Regions from separate parts of the Pseudarthrobacter sp. LMD1-1-1.1 genome, predicted to be linked through region 2. Evidence: predicted binding sites of a transcription regulator. Region 2 holds the regulator's gene; the other holds the start of a gene.

Region 1 (3,400 bases), on a different contig from region 2:
GTTCCGCATGCTGCGCGGCCTGCTCGTTGATGATGACCCGGGCCTGCCCCATGGTCCACAGCTGGACGTCCTTGGTGCGGTGGCGGCCTTCGAACTGGAACCCGAGCTGGCCCAGGAGCTTCTCCAGCTGGGCGGTATCGTCCGCCTTGACCTCGGCAAAGTTGAAGCCGGCAGGTTCGTTGACCTTGGGCAGCGTGGCAAGTTCCATGGGATAACGACGGCGGAGCGCGGCTGCGTTGCCGGGCGCGGCTTCGGTGCCGGCGAGCCATTTGGCACTTTGCTCCTCCAGCCAGATCAGGGACCGCATGGCATCCACCGCGGTGCGCTCGACGTCCGACTGGCGGAAGACGTCGTTGAAGACCTCCAGCGACACGGGTCCGGTGTAGCCGGCGCGGACCACGTGGCCCATGAACTTGGCCAGCTCGAACTGCCCCTCGCCCGGGAAGACGCGGTAATGGCGGCTCCAGGACAGGACGTCCATGGAGAGCTTGGGGGCGTCCGCCACCTGGACGAAGAAGATCTTGTCCGGGTTGATGTCCTCGATCGGCGCCGTGTCCCAGTCGCGGGACAGGATGTGGAAGGAGTCCAGGCAGGTTCCCAGGTTGGGGTGGTCCACCATCTCCACCAGGCGGTAGGCGTGCTCGTAGTCGTTGACGTACTTGCCCCAGGCCAGGGCCTCATAGGCCACCTTGACGCCGTGGTCCCCCGCCAGGTTTGCGAGCTGTGCCAGTTGTTCGGCGCGGACGGCGTCGTCGTCAATGGTGGCGGTGGCAACGTTGGAGCACACCAGGATGGTGTCCATGCCCAGGCGGGCCATGAGCTTGAACTTGGCCTCGGCGCGGCGGAGGTTGGCCTTCAGCAGGTCCGGGGTGACGCCGTCGAAGTCGCGGAAGGGCTGGTACAGGTCCAGGCCGAGCCCCAGGTCCGCTGCCATCTTCCGCACGTCTTCGGGGCTGAGCGGTGAGGTGACCAGGTCCTGCTCGAAGATTTCGATGCCGTCAAAGCCGGCGATGGCGCAGGCCTGCATCTTTTCCTTCAGGGTGCCGGAGAGGCAGACCGTGGCGATTCCTGTGCGCATCAGGCGGCCACCTCCTCGGCGGCCACGAGCTCCAGGAAGTGCGAGCGCATGCGCTCCGGGTCGGCGTCCAGGCCGGTGAAGATCCGGAACGCGTCGGCGGCCTGGCCCACTGCCATCCTGCCGCCATCCAGGACCTCACAGCCCTTGGCGCGGGCGCCGCGGACCAGTTCGGTGTCGATCGGGCGGTAGACGATGTCCGCCACCCAGTGCCGGGGCTCGAGCAGGTCAAGGTCCAGCGGGACGCCGGGGTGGGCTGCCATTCCAACGGGAGTGCAGTGCACCAGGCCATCGGCCAGCGGCATCAGCTGCGGCAGCTCCGCCGTGGTGCGGGCCGTGACGGTGCTGTCCGGGAAAAAGCCCTGCAGCTCGGCAGCCCGTGCGGTGGCCCTGGCGGGGTCCATGTCCACCAGGTCCAGGGATTTGACGCCTGCGCTGAGCAGGGCATAGGCGACGGCGGACCCGGCACCGCCCGCGCCGAGCTGCACCACGCGGTCCAGCCGGGCGCCGGGAAGGCCGGAGGCGAGGGCGGCGGCGAAGCCGGAGAAGTCGGTGTTGTGGCCGATGAAGCGGCCGTCCCGGATGACCACGGTGTTGACGGCACCGAGGCGGCGCGCGTCCGGGCTGACCTCATCCAGGTGCTGCAGGACCAGCTGCTTGCAGGGATGGGTGATGTTCAGGCCGTTGAAGCCCAGGATGCGGGCACTGTCCAGGATGGCGCCCACCGATTCCCCGGTCAGCCCCAGTTCCAGCAGGTCGATGGGACGGTACAGGTAGCGCAGGCCCTGCACGTCACCTTCCCGTTCGTGCATGGGCGGCGTGAGCGATGGCGTAACGCCATCACCAACCAGCCCTACAAGGTAGGACTCAGTTCGATTGCTCATGCGTGCAGCTCCTTTGGTACGGCACCGGGCAGGCGCGGAACTCGGCCGCGCTGCGGGGTGATAGGGATTACGGTACAACAAATGTTCACTTATCGCACTATTGTTCTTCATGCGAACAACGGTGTCGCCCCGGGGACGGTTGCTGGCCCCTTGGTGCTATCGCTGCGGCAGCCTGGCCGCCAGTTCGGCGGCGGCTTCCTGGAGCAGGGGAACGTGCGCCACCAGCCCCTCAAGGTCCAGCCGGAAGACCGGCACGGCAGTTGCCAGCGAGGCGAAGGCGTGCCCCTGGTCGTTGAGCAGCGGCACGGCCACGGCACGCATCCCCGCCTCGTTCTCCTCGTCCATGACGGCGTAACCCTGCCGGCGGACCTTTTCGATCTCAGCCCGGAAAGCGCGGCGGTCCGTCACGGACTTGTCAGTCAGCGCCTCCAGCGGGAGCTCCGCCAGTAGCTTCTCCCGTTCCGCATCCTCGGCAAAAGCCACCAGGGCCTTGCCCACGGCGGTGGTCGAGAGCGAGCCGAGGTGGCCGGGGTCACTGGTCACGCGGAAGGTCTGCGGCCCGTCCACCTTGCTGACGGTCAGGTGGTGCAGGCCGTCGCGGACGCTGAGGATGGTGGCCTCGCCGGTCTGCTCGGTGACACGGCGGAGAATGGGCATGGCCGTACCCGCGAAGCCATGGTGGTTGGAGACGCGCTGCCCCAGCTGGAAGATCCGCAGGCCCAGGTGGTAGCGGCGGCCGTCCGGCTCGTAGTCGACAAAGCCGTCGCGGGTCAGGGAGCCCAGCAGGCGGTAGGTGGTACTGAAGGGAAGTTCGGCGCGGCGGGAAATTTCTGCGGCACTGGCACCGCGGGGTTCATCACCCAGGAGGACCAGCAGCCCCAGGGCCTTGCCCACCATGTCCGTGCGGTCGGCGGGACGGGCGCCCACTTTGCCTTCCGGCGGCATGGCATTCACGGGCTCTCCGGCGCGGGCGGCGGCAGCGGATTCTTCATTGACCGCTGTGGTTTGGTTCACACTCATGCATTCGATGTTGCCACAATGTGAGAGCTATTTCTAGATGGTGATTATTTTCTTGACAGGTGACTGCCCTCACAGTCATAGTTTCTGTATCGCAAAAGTAGCTCCCACCATGTGGCTACAACTGCCGGGTCTTTGCACCGGACTCCAGCCGCATCCCCCGCCCGCACCAAGGCATCGGCGGCTGCGACCCCCCAGATCCATCCGCGACAATGTCGTCACACCAAAGGAACACCATGAGCAAGACACTTCCGTCCGCAGGGGCGGGTGCCCTCACCTCCGCCGGGACACCCAAGAAGGCCGCCCTCGCCAGCTTCCTGGGCAGCGCCGTCGAATACTATGACTTCTTCATCTTCGGCTCGGCCGCAGCACTGATCTTCCCCACTGTCTTCTTCCCCAACGCCGATGCCAACGCCGCCATCAT
Region 2 (3,400 bases):
TTCCCAACGGGCTGAACGATGAACAGCTCGACTGCGTGGACCAATTGCGTGAAGCGTGCCGGGCCGCGTTGTCCGATTCCAAAGGAGACAGCAACACCACAGCCGACGGCGGGCGGCAGCTGGCGCGTTCCCGGCTGATGCTCATCCTGGAACTCTGCGAAAGGCTCATTGCTGCACGCGAGAACCGCGAAGTGGTGTGGTTTTCCCGCGCCAGCACCTTCGACCCCGGCCAGGGATACTCACCGCCCGATGACAGTGCACCGGTGCTGATCAACATAGCCCCACTATCCGTCGCCGGGAGGCTGCGGGAGGGGCTTTTTGCGGACCATACCGTCGTGCTGACCTCTGCCACCCTGGCCATTGGCTCCGCCTTTGAACCGGCGGCCGGGGGACTGGGCCTGGTAGGCGACGGAGCCCCCAGCTGGACGGGCGTGGATGTTGGCTCGCCCTTCGACTATCCCAAACAGGGCATCCTCTACGTCGCCGGCCACCTGCCCAAGCCCGGCCGCGGCGTGTCACCGGAAGCGCTGTCAGAACTCGAAGCACTCATCAAGGCATCCGGTGGGGGCGCCCTGTGCCTGTTCTCCTCGCGTCGGGCCGCCGAAGAGGCCGCCGATGCCCTCCGGCCCAAGCTCAATATGACTGTTCTCTGCCAGGGCGAGTCGACCATGACCGCCCTGGTGAAGCAATTCGCCGACGAACCGGACACCTGCCTCTTCGGAACCATGTCCCTGTGGCAGGGCGTCGACGTTCCCGGAGGATCCTGCCGGCTGGTGGTGATAGACCGCATCCCCTTCCCGCGGCCGGACGATCCCCTCATGACGGCGCGTTCGCGTGCCGTGGCGCAGGCAGGGGGAAACGGCTTCATGTCCGTTTCCGCCACCCACGCGGCCATCCGGCTTGCGCAGGGCGCCGGCCGCCTGATCAGGTCTACCGGGGACAAAGGGGTGGTGGCTGTCCTGGACTCACGGCTGGCCACCGAACGCTATGCGGGATTCCTGCGCGGGGCGCTGCCCCCGTTCTGGGCCACCACCGATCGCGCCAAGGCGCTGGCTGCGCTCACCCGGCTTGGTGCAGACGCTTCCTGAGAAACCGCCGGACAACGCCTGCGCGGATGCCGCGCAGGCGTGCGCAGGCTAGAGCGAACGCAGGACTGAGACGACCTTGCCCATGATGGTGGCGTGGTCGCCCAGGATTGGTTCGTACTGCGTGTTCTGGGGGAGCAGCCAGGTGTGTCCGTCGCGCTGGCGGAACGTCTTCACGGTCGCCTCGTCGTCCAGCAGGGCAGCAACAATGTCCCCGTTGGCAGCGTCAGCCTGCCGCCGCACCACCACCCAGTCGCCGTCGCAAATGGCGGCGTCCACCATGGAGTCACCGGCCACCCTCAGCATGAAAAGTTCGCCCTGGCCCACCAGCTGGCGGGGCAGCGGCATGACGTCTTCCACGAGCTGTTCGGCGAGGATGGGGCCGCCGGCGGCAATCCGGCCCACCAGCGGAACCATGGCCGTATCCAGCGCGGTGGGCAGTTCGGTGACCGTGGCGCCGCCGCCCGCAGCCTGCGGCGCAGGAGACGCGCCGGCGCCTTTGCCCCCGCCGTCGAGCGTGAGCGGCATCAGCACTTCCATGGCGCGCGGCCGCTTGGGGTCGCGGCGCAGGTAACCCAGCTTCTCCAACTGTGAGAGCTGGTGGGTCACGCTGGACAGGCTCGCAAGGCCGACGGTATCGCCGATCTCGCGCATGGAGGGCGGATAACCGTTCTCGTTGACCGAGCGCTGGATGGTTTCGAGGATCTTTTTCTGCCGTGGGGTCAGGCCCTTGGCTGTCCTCTTGGATTGCGGGGCGGTCCTGCCCCCGGCGGCTGCTGCTGCCATATTCGCCAATGCCTTTCGCTTGCCGCCGGATCTTCCGTGTGCCGCTGTTCCACAGTGCCGCCGGAAGGACTCCCACTGTCATTGTCAGACCCTGCTGTTCAACTTCAGTGGTGGATGTTCTGTGGTTTCAAAACTAGGCCAGCCACATTGCTTTTTCAAACATTTGTTCTAGCGAGTCTCGACAATGTTCGTTGATAGGTGCTAAAACTTAACAAGCAAAGTTCGAACATGTGTTCTAACCAGCAGGTGCCCCATTCGAATACGCGGCCGGGAGAAGTCCCGGCGCGATATGAACGGCAAGGCAGCAGCGGGCGGACACCCGGGCAGCACGGCAAGTCCAGGAGGGCTTAGTTCATGTCAGCTTTATCTCTTCACCAGGTTTCACCTTCGTCCGCACCCCTGCGGCTGACCCGCCGGGGGAGGATCGTCCTGATCGGAGTTCCGCTCGTGCTCCTGGCTGTACTCCTGCTGTCGCTTTCAGGCCTCTTCCACTCCCCGGCCAAGGCCTCGGACTCGGCCGCCGACCTTGCCGTGACGCCCACCGTCACGGTGACCGTGCAGTCCGGCCAGTCGCTGTGGGCCATTGCGGGCGCCGTCGCTCCGGACCGGGACGCCCGGGACGTCGTGGCGGACATCGTCCAGCTCAACAACCTTGCCGCGGGCACCGTTCTTCCGGGCCAGCAGCTCTTCGTCCCCACTCACTGACCGTCCCCACTCACTGACCGTCCCCGCCCACTGACCGGCCGCCCACTGACCGGCCGCCCACTGACCGGCCGCCCACTGACCGGCCGCCCACTGACCGGCGCCACCCCTGAGTTCGTGGCCTCTGCCAGGGTGGCCTGCCTGGCTGGCTGGCAAGCCCTGGAGCGGGCCGCCGCGGGACATGCCGAGGGCGAACAGGAACCGTCACATTTTCCGGTCGTTGCCGCGGCAACTAAACTGTTCAGGTGAACGACCAGCTAGAACGTCTGAACCGGCTTCCCCTCCGCAGCAACCTCCGCGGCCTGACCCCTTACGGGGCGCCCCAACTGGACGTCCCCATTCTGCTGAACGTCAATGAAAACACCCATGGTGTTCCCGCCGACGTGCGCGCAGCCATCAGTGCCGCCGTGACGGAGGCCGCTGCGGGGCTGAACCGTTACCCGGACCGTGAGTTCACCGCGCTCCGGAAGGCCCTGGCGGAATACCTCGGGCATGGGCTCGATGAAACCAACCTGTGGGCCGCCAATGGTTCCAATGAGGTCCTCCAGCAGATCCTCCAGGCCTTTGGCGGTCCGGGCCGCACTGTACTTGGTTTCCCGCCCACGTACTCCATGTACCCCCTGCTGGCCAGCGGAACGGACACGCAGTACATCACCGGGGAGCGCGCGGAGGGCTATGACCTCAGCGCGGAGTCGGCCGCGCGCCAGGTCAAGGAACTGCAGCCGAACATCGTGTTCCTCTGCTCGCCCAACAACCCCACCGGGACCGGGCTTGGGCTGGACGTCGTGGAGGCCGTCTACGAGGCCGGTGCGGACAGCCAGGCCATC

What was found. The regulator LexA, encoded in region 2, represses DNA repair genes until DNA is damaged. The targets are predictions, from matches to a motif close to TCGAACANNTGTTCGA.
Region 1: a site for LexA is predicted at 2,033-2,048, ahead of MRBLMD1_RS06150 (shikimate dehydrogenase). Genes of this name have one in related genera too.

What each region holds. Positions count from the first base shown of each region.
Region 1 covers NZ_JBEGHP010000012.1:130,988-134,387, forward strand. Annotated here, with positions in the region: gene MRBLMD1_RS06145 (bifunctional sugar phosphate isomerase/epimerase/4-hydroxyphenylpyruvate dioxygenase family protein) at 1-1,078, opposite strand, end outside; gene MRBLMD1_RS06150 (shikimate dehydrogenase) at 1,078-1,959, opposite strand; gene MRBLMD1_RS06155 (IclR family transcriptional regulator) at 2,116-2,979, opposite strand; gene MRBLMD1_RS06160 (MFS transporter) at 3,213-3,400, shown strand, end outside.
Region 2 covers NZ_JBEGHP010000023.1:560,090-563,489, forward strand. Annotated here, with positions in the region: gene MRBLMD1_RS16145 (ATP-dependent DNA helicase) at 1-1,088, shown strand, start outside; gene lexA (transcriptional repressor LexA) at 1,137-1,871, opposite strand; gene MRBLMD1_RS16155 (LysM peptidoglycan-binding domain-containing protein) at 2,226-2,576, shown strand; gene MRBLMD1_RS16160 (histidinol-phosphate transaminase) at 2,819-3,400, shown strand, end outside.